2 regions of the Streptomyces sp. NPDC055506 genome follow, and region 1 is predicted to be linked to the other one. Evidence: riboswitches for the same ligand, from Rfam matches in the RefSeq annotation. Region 1 holds a riboswitch; the other holds the start of a gene.
What was found. Region 1 has a riboswitch for cyclic di-AMP ahead of ACWIF2_RS34360 (NlpC/P60 family protein). Riboswitches for the same ligand answer to the same signal wherever they lie in the genome.
Positions count from the first base shown of each region.

Region 1 (5,062 bases):
GTGGGTCGGCGGGATCTCCTCCAGGAACCGGGAGGGCGGGTTGTACGAGGGCTGGCCCCAGGCGCTGCGCAGGGTGGAGCGCGTCAGATACAGCCGTTCCCGCGCGCGGGTGATGCCCACGTACGCCAGGCGCCGCTCCTCCTCCAGCTCCTTGGTCTGGCCGAGGGCGCGCATGTGCGGGAAGACGCCGTCCTCCATGCCGGTCAGGAAGACGACCGGGAACTCCAGGCCCTTGGCGGTGTGCAGGGTCATCAGGGTGATGACGCCGTCGCCGTCCTCCTCGTCGGGGATCTGGTCGGAGTCGGCGACCAGCGCGACCTTCTCGAGGAAGTCCGCCAGGGTGCCCTGTTCCTCCTCGCCGCGCTCCTGCTCGAACTCCATGGCGACGGCGGCGAGTTCCTGGAGGTTCTCGATCCGGGTCTCGTCCTGCGGGTCGGTGGAGGCCTGCAGTTCGGCGAGGTATCCGGTGCGCTCCAGGATCGCCTCCAGCACGGTGGCGGGCCCGGCGCCGGACTCGACGACCGTACGGAGGTCCTCCATCAGCGTGTTGAACCGCTTGACGGCGTTGGTGGAGCGCGCGGCCATGCCGTACGCCTCGTCGACGCGCTTCAGTGCCTGCGGGAAGCTGATCTTCTCCCGCTGGGAGAGGGCGTCGATCATCGCCTCGGCGCGGTCGCCGATGCCGCGCTTGGGCACGTTGAGGATCCGGCGCAGCGGCACCGAGTCCTCCGGGTTGGCCAGCACGCGCAGGTAGGCCAGGACGTCCCGGACCTCCTTGCGCTCGTAGAAGCGGACGCCGCCGACGACCTTGTAGGGCAGGCCGACGCGGATGAAGATCTCTTCGAAGACACGGGACTGGGCGTTGGTGCGGTAGAAGACGGCGACGTCGCCGGCCTTCGCCTCGCCCGCGTCGGTGAGACGGTCTATCTCGTCGGCGACGAACTGCGCCTCGTCGTGCTCGGTGTCGGCGACATAGCCGGTGATCTGCGCGCCCGTGCCCGCGTTGGTCCACAGGTTCTTGGGGCGGCGGGATTCGTTGCGCTCGATGACCGCGTTGGCCGCGCTGAGGATCGTCTGGGTGGAGCGGTAGTTCTGCTCCAGCAGGATCGTCGTCGCGTCCGGGTAGTCCTCCTCGAACTGGAGGATGTTGCGGATCGTCGCGCCGCGGAAGGCGTAGATCGACTGGTCGGCGTCACCCACCACGCACAGCTCGGCGGGCGGGACCTCCGCCTCGGGCGGGACGTCGACGGGGTGCTCGGTGGTGCCGACGAGCTCCCGGACGAGGGCGTACTGGGCGTGGTTGGTGTCCTGGTACTCGTCCACGAGGACGTGGCGGAAGCGGCGGCGGTAGTGCTCGGCGACGTCCGGGAAGGCGCGCAGCAGGTTGACCGTCGTCATGATCAGGTCGTCGAAGTCGAGGGCGTTCGCCTCGCGCAGCCGCGACTGGTACATGGCGTAGGCCTGGGCGAGGGTCTTCTCGAAGCCGTCGCCGGCCTGGGCGGCGAAGTCCTCCTCGTCGATCAGCTCGTTCTTCAGGTTGCTGATCTTGGCGCTGAAGGACTTCGGCGGGAAGCGCTTGGGGTCGAGGTCCAGGTCGCGGCAGACCAGGGCCATCAGCCGCTTGGAGTCGGCGGCGTCGTAGATCGAGAAGCTCGAGGTGAAGCCGAGCTTCTTGCTCTCCCGGCGCAGGATGCGGACGCAGGCGCTGTGGAACGTCATCACCCACATGGCGTTCGCGCGCGGGCCGACGAGCTGCTCGACACGCTCCTTCATCTCGCCGGCGGCCTTGTTGGTGAAGGTGATGGCGAGGATCTGGCCCGGGTGGACGTCCCGCTCGGCGAGCAGGTGGGCGATGCGGTGCGTGAGCACACGGGTCTTGCCGGAGCCGGCGCCGGCCACGATGAGCAGCGGGGAGCCGGAGTGTGTGACGGCGGCGCGCTGGTTGTCGTTCAGCCCCTCCAGGAGCGCGGCGGCGTCCACCGGCGGGCGCGCGGCGCCGTCCCGGTAGTAGGCGTCGCGGTCCGGCGGCACGTCGAACTTCCCGCCGAACAGATCATCCGGAACGGGCTCCGGCACATGATCGTCCTCGGGCGGCGGCGGGGGCTCGTCCGCGGGGCCCCGCTGGGCCTGGAGGTCCGCCAGGAAGCTGTCGTCAAAGAGGCTGCTCATCGCTCTCCGAGTCTAGGGCGCCCCACTGACAGCCCGCCGCCGCCCTGAGAACATCGCCGAAAGGACCCCCCTGTCACCCTCCAGGTGCACGTGATCACAGGCCGCTACGGCCTTCACAATTACGCATGAACAGTGACCAACCCCCCTCGAACGATCACTCTCGGCGATGCTCATGAGCAAGGTCACGGAAATGTATCGGGCATATCACCCATCAACCTTCACAAGGGCCACACGAGTTGGCTACCGTGCGAGGAGGTCACACGACCCCCACCGGCGAACGTCGCCGGGCCGCGTGGCCTCCGCCGAGTCAGGCGTGCCGCAGCGGCAGCCAGAGCCGGGGACCCAACCGAGACCCCGGGGTGAATCGGCCCGACTCCTTTTCCGGAGACGGCCGTAGGGCAACCCTTCCGAACCACCCGCCCGAACCCGACAGCTAACCCGGTAGGCGGAGCATGGAAGGAGTCGCCTCCCTTGGCGTCGCACCGCAAGTCGCGTCCTACGGGTTCGCGCGTTGCAGGCATACGGACCCCCGCCCTCGCGACGGCGGCCCTCACCTCCGTGGCCCTGCTGTCCCAGTCGGCCAACGCCGCCCCCGAGGCCGACGACAAGCCCAGCCTGGAGGAAGTCGAGAAGAAGGTCGACGACCTCTACCGCCAGGCGGGGTCCGCGACCGAGAAGTACAACGGCGCCAAGGAGAAGACCGCCAAGCAGCGCAAGCGCGTCGACACTCTCCTCGACGACGTCGCGAAGCGCACCCAGAAGCTGAACGAGGCGCGGGAGGAGCTGGGCACCTTCGCCGCCGCCCAGTACCGCACCGGCGCCTCCACCCCGGACACGGCGACGTTCCTGCTCGCGGACACCCCGCAGGACTACTTCGACCAGACCCAGCTGATGGACCGGATGACCGGCCGTCAGAAGGTGGCGGTCGACGACTACATCACTCAGCAGTCAGAGACGATGGAGAAGCGTCAGGAGGCCGCTGAGAGCCTCGAGACGCTCACCGAGTCGCAGGGCGACCTGAAGACGGCCAAGGCGACCGTCCAGAGGAAGCTCGCCGACGCCCGCGAGCTGCTGTCGAAGCTGACCGCCGAGGAGAAGGCGCGGCTCGCGGCGATCGAGAAGGAGAAGCAGGAGGAGGCCGCCCGCAAGGCCGCCGAGCTGGCCCGGCAGCAGGCCGAGCAGCAGAGGCAGCAGGAACAGGAGCAGGAGGCCGCCCAGCAGCAGGACAGCGGCTCCTCCTCGACGGGTTCGTCCTCGTCGTCCACCGCGCCCGACTCCTCGTACGCCACCAAGGCCGACAAGGCGCTCGCCTTCGCCCGCGCCCAGATCGGCAAGCCGTACGTCTGGGGCGCCACCGGCCCCGGCTCCTACGACTGCTCCGGCCTCACCCTGGGCGCCTGGAAGGCCGCCGGGGTGACCCTGCCGCGCACGACGTACGACCAGGTCAACGCCGGCACCACGGTCCCCCTGGCCGACGCTCAGCCCGGTGACCTGGTCTTCTTCTACGACGATGTCACCCACGTCGGCATCTACATCGGCAACGGCATGATGATCCACGCTCCGAAGCCCGGCACATACGTGCGCGAGGAGTCGATCTACTACGACGGCGAGTCGTCGATCCACAGCGTGGTGCGGCCGGCCTGACGGGTCTCGCAGGTTTTTGGGACCCCGCGCGCGTGGCCTGCCCGTAACGCGCGCGGGGCCTCCTAGCATCGGCCCCATGCCCGGCCACTCCCCCTCCGTCGCCTGGTGGGCGCAGCGTGCTCCGGCGGCCAGTGCCGCCGTGCTGGCGACCGGGACCCTGTCGGTCGGTCTGGATCTGGCCGGGTACGAGGTCCTCTCACGCATCACCCTCGGCCTGGCCTGCGCGGCCTGGCTGCTGTTCGCCGCGGACTTCACCCTGCGGCTGCTGCGGGCCGGGACCAGGTGGCGGGCGTATACCCGCAGGCCGGGCGTCCTCGAGAGCGTGATGACGACCGCCCTCACCACCGTGGCGGCGACGGCCGTCCTGGGCGCCGCCTTCTCGGCGGCCGGCTCCCAGGCTCTGGCCGTGACGCTGCTGGTGCTCGCCGTACTGCTCTGGCCGGTGCCGCTCGTCCTCGTCCCGCAGGGCGGGGAGCGGCGCAGGCCGGGGTCGGTGTTCGCGCGCTGCATGGCCACGCAGGGGCTCGCCGTGCTCGGCGCCACGCTGGCCGCGGCCGAGTCGGCGGACTGGCTCGCGCACGCGGCGCTGGTGCTGTTCTGGCTGGGGCTGGTGCTGTACGTCCTCGCCCTGGTCCGTTTCGATGTGCGCCAAGTGGCCGAAGGGGTCGGCGATCACTGGCTCGCGGGCGGGGCGCTCGCCCTCTCGGCGCTCGCCGGGGCGCGGCTGATCAGCGCCGACAGCGCGCGTCTGTACCTGTGGAACGAAGACGACCGGGACGTCCTGCGCACCGTGACCGTGGTGCTGCTCGTGCTCGCGCTGGTCTGCTACGCCGTCCTGCTCGCCGCCGAGTTCCGGTGGCCCCGGCCCCGCCATGACGTCCGCCGCTGGGCGACCGTGTTCACCTGGGCCAAGACGGGGACGGCGGCACTGGCCGTCGCCGTCGCCCTCGACGTCTCCTGGCTGGACGGGTTCGGGGAGGCGCTGCTGTGGATCGCGGTGGCCGCGTGGCTCGTGGCCGCCGCGTGGACGGCCGCCTCGGTCCGCTCCGGTGCGCCGCCCGGCCGGCGGGTCAGGTCCAGAGCACGGCGATGAAGACATTCGCCGTGGTCAGCAGGCCGACCAGGCCGAACAGGCCCTTGTCCACCTTCTCCTCGTCCCGTTTCACATAGACCAGACCGAGGATCACGATCAGCAGGGCCAGCTTCACGCCGATCTTGATGTTGTTCACGGACTGGTCGTCGGCCTGGT
Region 1 covers NZ_JBSHKH010000138.1:16,175-21,236, forward strand. The annotation lists gene pcrA (DNA helicase PcrA) at 1-2,169, opposite strand, end outside; cyclic di-AMP (ydaO/yuaA leader) riboswitch at 2,474-2,632, shown strand; gene ACWIF2_RS34360 (NlpC/P60 family protein) at 2,641-3,813, shown strand; gene ACWIF2_RS34365 (SLAC1 family transporter) at 3,890-4,906, shown strand; gene ACWIF2_RS34370 (hypothetical protein) at 4,884-5,062, opposite strand, start outside.

Region 2 (5,062 bases), on a different contig from region 1:
TGCGCAGATGCAGCACCAGACCCGGCGAGTACTTCGCGAACTCCGGGTCGTAGGCCGGGAACCAGCAGGCCAGGACGGATGCCGAGCGCAGTCCGAAGTGCGCGGCGATGGGCCGCTCACCGGCGTACAGCACGGACAGGGTGCCGCTGCACTCCGGTGCCCGGGTCCGGGCCAGCCGTCCCACGAGCCGGGTGATCCACTCCCGTGCGAAGCGGTCCTGCCGGCCTGTCCTGCGGTACTGCGCCGACTTCCACTCCATGAGGGTGCGCAGTGCGGCCGGGTCGCGTTCGTCGAACACGAACCGGGGCTCGCCGGCCTGCCGTCCCAGCCTGCGCTCCTTGGCCAGGGTGGTCTTCAGGAACTTCGGCGACTGGGCACGCAGTACCGACTCGTACGTCTCGTAGCCCTTCTCCACGTCGATGACGTAGGTGGCGTGCTCCTCGGCCGCGTACCGGACGAACAGCCGCTGCTCGGCCTCCAGGTTGTCGAAGGCGAAGCTCGACATCGAGCAGGCCTTCAGGAGCCGGCCCGTGTCCAGGTCCAGGCCCGGCCGCAGGATCGCCCCCTGCGCGTCCGAGACGCCGAGCCCGATCGCCCGGCCCTGGCCCAACGGGCCCCGCTCATAGGGCAGGAAGCCGGCCGGCTCCAGCCCCTCGTACACCACCGCGACCCGGGCCTGCGGCCTCACCAGGCCGACGGCTTCGGTGAACTCCGGTTCCATGAATGGGTTGCGCGGTGCCTCGGAGGCAGCGCGCAGCGCGCGCCAGCGCTCCCTTTCCCCTTCGCCGAGCTCCCCGGGCCCAGCCACGCGAATGCGCCCACTGCTCAACTCGACCCCCCGATCAAGTCCCCCCTGGACACTTGGAAGGTACCGCCCGAGACGGCCTCGACGGTAGGTAGCGGACCATGTTGTTGCCAACTGGTGCAGAGGCCTTCAACCGGGCAATCGGTGTCCACGGCGCGGTGAAACGAAGGGGCGCGCTGTCCGTATTCTCAGATCATGGCCGCACCCATCGCATATTCACTCATCGCCACCGACCTGGACGGAACGCTGCTGCGCGGCGACGACACCCTCTCCGACCGGTCGCTCGCCGTGCTCGCGCGGGTGGCGGAGGCCGGTGCCCAGCACCTCGTGGTGACGGGCCGGCCGGCGCCGCGTGTGCGACCGCTCCTCGACGACCTCCGCTGCACGGGGCTCGCGGTGTGCGGGCAGGGCGCGCAGGTGTACGACGCCGGCGCGGACCGGCTGCTGTGGTCCATCACCCTGGACCGGGAACTGGCGGAGACCGCGCTCGGCAAGATCGAGGCCGAGGTGGGGCAGGTGTACGCCGCGGTCGACCAGGACGGGGTCGACGGGCTCACGCTCATCGAGCCGGGCTATCTCATGCCGCACCCGACCCTGCCGGCCGTACGGGTCGACCGGCGCGACGACCTGTGGTGCGAGCCGATCAGCAAGGTGCTGCTGCGCCATCCCTACCTGACGGACGACGAGTTGGCGGCGACGGCCCGTTCGGTGGTCGGCTCACTGGCGACGGTGACGATGTCGGGGCCCGGCACGGTCGAGCTCCAGCCGTGCGGGGTCACCAAGGCGACGGGCCTGGCGCTGGCCGCCGAGCATCTGGGGCTGCGGCCGGCGGACACCATCGCCTTCGGCGACATGCCCAACGACATCCCGATGTTCGACTGGGCCGGCCACGGCGTCGCGATGGCGAACGCCCATCCCGAACTCAAGGCCGTGGCCGACGAGATCACCCTGTCGAACGAGGACGACGGCATCGCCGTCGTCCTCGAGCGACTGCTGGGCGGGACGGCTCAGTACGGGCCGTTGACGTTGTCGATCGAGCCGTAGCGGTCGGCCGCGTAGTTGCAGGCCGCGGTGATGTTGGCGACCGGGTCGTACGGGTCCCACGACGTGCCGTCCACGTGGTAGGCCTGGAAGGTCGGGTCGATGGTCTGGAGCAGGCCCTTGGAGGGGGTGCCCTTGACTGCGTTGGAGTCCCAGTTGTTGATCGCCTGGGGGTTGCCGGACGACTCGCGCATGACGTTGCGGTAGATGCCGTCGTACGACCCCGGAATGCCCTTCTGCGCCATGATGTCCAGCGCCTCGCGGATCCATCCGTCGAGGTTGTCGGCGTAGGTCTTCGCGGAGGCCTGGGTGGCCTTGGCGACGCCGCCGGCGGGCTTCGCGGCCGGCTTGGCGGACGACTTGGTGGCCTTCTTCGTGGCGGCCGCCTTGGTCGTCGACACCTTCAGCTTCAGGCCCGGGTGGATCAGCTTCGGGTCGTCGCCGATGGCGGAGCGGTTGTCCTTGTAGAGCTTCTTCCAGCCGCCCGAGACGTCGTACTTGTCCGCGATGCGGTAGAGCGTGTCGCCCTTGGTCACGGTGTACGAGAGCGACTTGGGCTGGGCCGCCTGGGGCACGGACTGTGCGACGGCGGGGGCGCTCTGCGGCGCCTCGGCGGCGCTCGCGTAGGTGGCTCCGAGGAGCGGGAGGGTCAGTGCCGCTCCGCCGGTGCCGGCGATCGCGACACCTCGGGAGAGCGGGTTGGTTCTGGGGCGACGGTGCTTGCCTCGTCCGGCCATGGCGATATTCCTCTCCGGCGCCTGCGAGGTGAGCTGTCGGGTTCGGGCCGGGAGGTGCCCGGCCGCGTACGGCGGTGTACTGCCGTGCGCGGCTTCACCCCGAGCCGTGCCGCTGTGCGGACCGGCGACTTACCTGGGTCCCCCGCTCCTGCCCTGCGTGAGTGAGTCGGTTCGTGTGGGGGTCCGGGCGGCGGCAGGATTCGGCGTCCGCCGGACAGGCCGGGAACGTATGCGAGAGCACATGTCGGGAACAAGCGCCGGAGTCACATATCGCGCGGTTGACCTTGGTCAGGGGTGTTTGGTCCGCTTGATCCTTTGCGAGAGCCAAGGCTCAACTGGCGTTCGGCTGAAGGAGGTACGGGTCGATGCCGGGGTGGCGCGACAAAGGGGTTAACGTGATTCAACTCACTGATCACAAGCCTGTGGGGCAATTGCCGTCAAAGGGGATTTGCTCAATCGTCATGGCAAATCGTGAATATCTCACTATCGACTGGTAAGTCGACAAATGTCTGTTCTTATGGCCCGATCAAAAACATAACGGTCGTGATCAGATACCACCCGGCCTGTAACCATGGGCGCTGGCGGTGATCGAAACGTGACCGGATACGCTGACTCGAGTGATGGCAGCGACCTATCGACAATCCGCGTAATCACCGGCAGACACAGCAGACAGGAGACCCCTCGTGACCGACGTCGGGCCGTTCGGGCTGAGCGTGCGGGACCAGGCTCTGGAAGCCGATGTCCAGGCCGGGTTGGCGGCTGTCGAGGAAGGCTTGTTCGAGGCCACCAAGAGTGAGGTGCCCTTCATCACGGAGGCCGCCCAGCATCTGGTGCGGGCCGGCGGCAAGCGGTTCCGTCCGCTGCTCGTGATGCTCTCCGCCCAGTTCGGCGACCGGTACGCGCCCGGGATCGTGCCGTCGGCCGTCGTCGTGGAGCTGACCCACCTCGCCACGCTGTACCACGACGACGTGATGGACGAGGCGACGGTGCGCCGCGGGGTCGCGAGCGCGAACACCCGCTGGGACAACTCCGTCGCGGTCCTCACCGGCGACTTCCTCTTCGCCCGTGCCTCGCACACCCTGGCCGACCTCGGTCCGGAGGCGGTGCGGGTGCAGGCCGAGGCGTTCGAACGGCTGGTGACCGGGCAGATCCTGGAGACGGCCGGACCGCAGGACGGCCGCGACCCCGTCGAGCACTACCTGGACGTGCTGGGCGGCAAGACCGGTTCGCTGGTGGCCGTGTCGTGCCGGTTCGGCGCGATGATGTCCGGCGCCGACGAGACGACCGTGGACGTGCTGACCCAGTACGGCGAGCGGCTCGGCGTCGCCTTCCAGCTCGCGGACGACGTCCTGGACATCGCCTCCGACTCCCACGAGTCCGGCAAGACCCCCGGCACCGACCTGCGCGAGGGCATCCCCACGATGCCGGTGCTGCGGCTGCGCGAGCGGGCGGCCCGGCTCGGGCTCGCCGACGACATCGCCCTGTGCGAGCTGCTGGACTCCGACCTCACCGACGACCAACGGCACGCCGAGGCCCTGCGCCTGCTGCGCGCCCACCCGGCGCTGGAGCAGGCCCGGAAGGACACCGTCCGCTACGCCCAGGACGCCCGCTCGGCGCTGGCCCCCCTGCCCGAGTGCGCCGCGAAGACGGCACTCGTGGAGCTGTGCGACGCGGTGGTGCACCGGGCCGGCTGACCGGCAACCCCTACGGGTCGGGGGAGAAGCCGCCCCTCCGTGTCATACCCCAGCAGTACGTGGAGTTGAGTCCGCGGTCTGACGTATCTCCCTGGCCGATTTGGTCAGATGGAAACCACGGAAAACACCAAACCTCACCTGTTCGGGTGAGAATGGCGGCCAGGGACGAGTGCGTGGACGACACGGACAGCCGCCGCCGACCACGGAGGTAGGGCACACATGGCACCGTACGCATCCGACGACAGCACGACCGCCGGGGAGGTCGACGAGCAGCGTTCCGGACGGCGCAAGGCCGCGCGGTACGTCGTACCCGTCACGGTGATGGGGGTGGCCGCCGCGACGATCGGGCTGGTCCCCGCACTCGCCGACTCCGGTGATCCCGACCTCCCGAAGATCACCGCACAGCAGCTCATCGAGAAGATCGCCAAGTCCGACGTCCAGCAGCTGTCCGGCACCGTGAAGATCAGCACGGACCTCGGGCTGCCGGACCTCGGCGGGCTGGAGAGCAGCCTGATGTCCGGTGCCGCGAGCCAGGGCGAGGGAGGCTCCTCCGCCGACCCGACCGCCAAGCTCACGGAACTGGCCTCCGGCACCCACACCCTGCGCGTCGCGGCCGACGGCCCGGACAAGCAGAAGCTGTCGCTGCTGGAGAACGCGGCCGAGTACAGCATCGTCCACAACGGCAAGGACGTCTGGGCCTACGACAGCAAGTCCAACGAGGTCCACCACGGCACGGCCTCCGAGAGCGGCAAGGACCAGCAGCCGCCGGCCACGCCGAAGGACTT
Region 2 covers NZ_JBSHKH010000009.1:38,946-44,007, forward strand. The annotation lists gene ACWIF2_RS05900 (GNAT family N-acetyltransferase) at 1-829, opposite strand, end outside; gene ACWIF2_RS05905 (HAD family hydrolase) at 1,001-1,849, shown strand; gene ACWIF2_RS05910 (transglycosylase SLT domain-containing protein) at 1,813-2,583, opposite strand; cyclic di-AMP (ydaO/yuaA leader) riboswitch at 2,587-2,757, opposite strand; gene ACWIF2_RS05915 (polyprenyl synthetase family protein) at 3,267-4,277, shown strand; gene ACWIF2_RS05920 (LolA family protein) at 4,497-5,062, shown strand, end outside.
Region 2: linked by a shared signal. The riboswitch ahead of ACWIF2_RS05910 (transglycosylase SLT domain-containing protein) and the one ahead of ACWIF2_RS34360 (NlpC/P60 family protein) in region 1 are both predicted to bind cyclic di-AMP.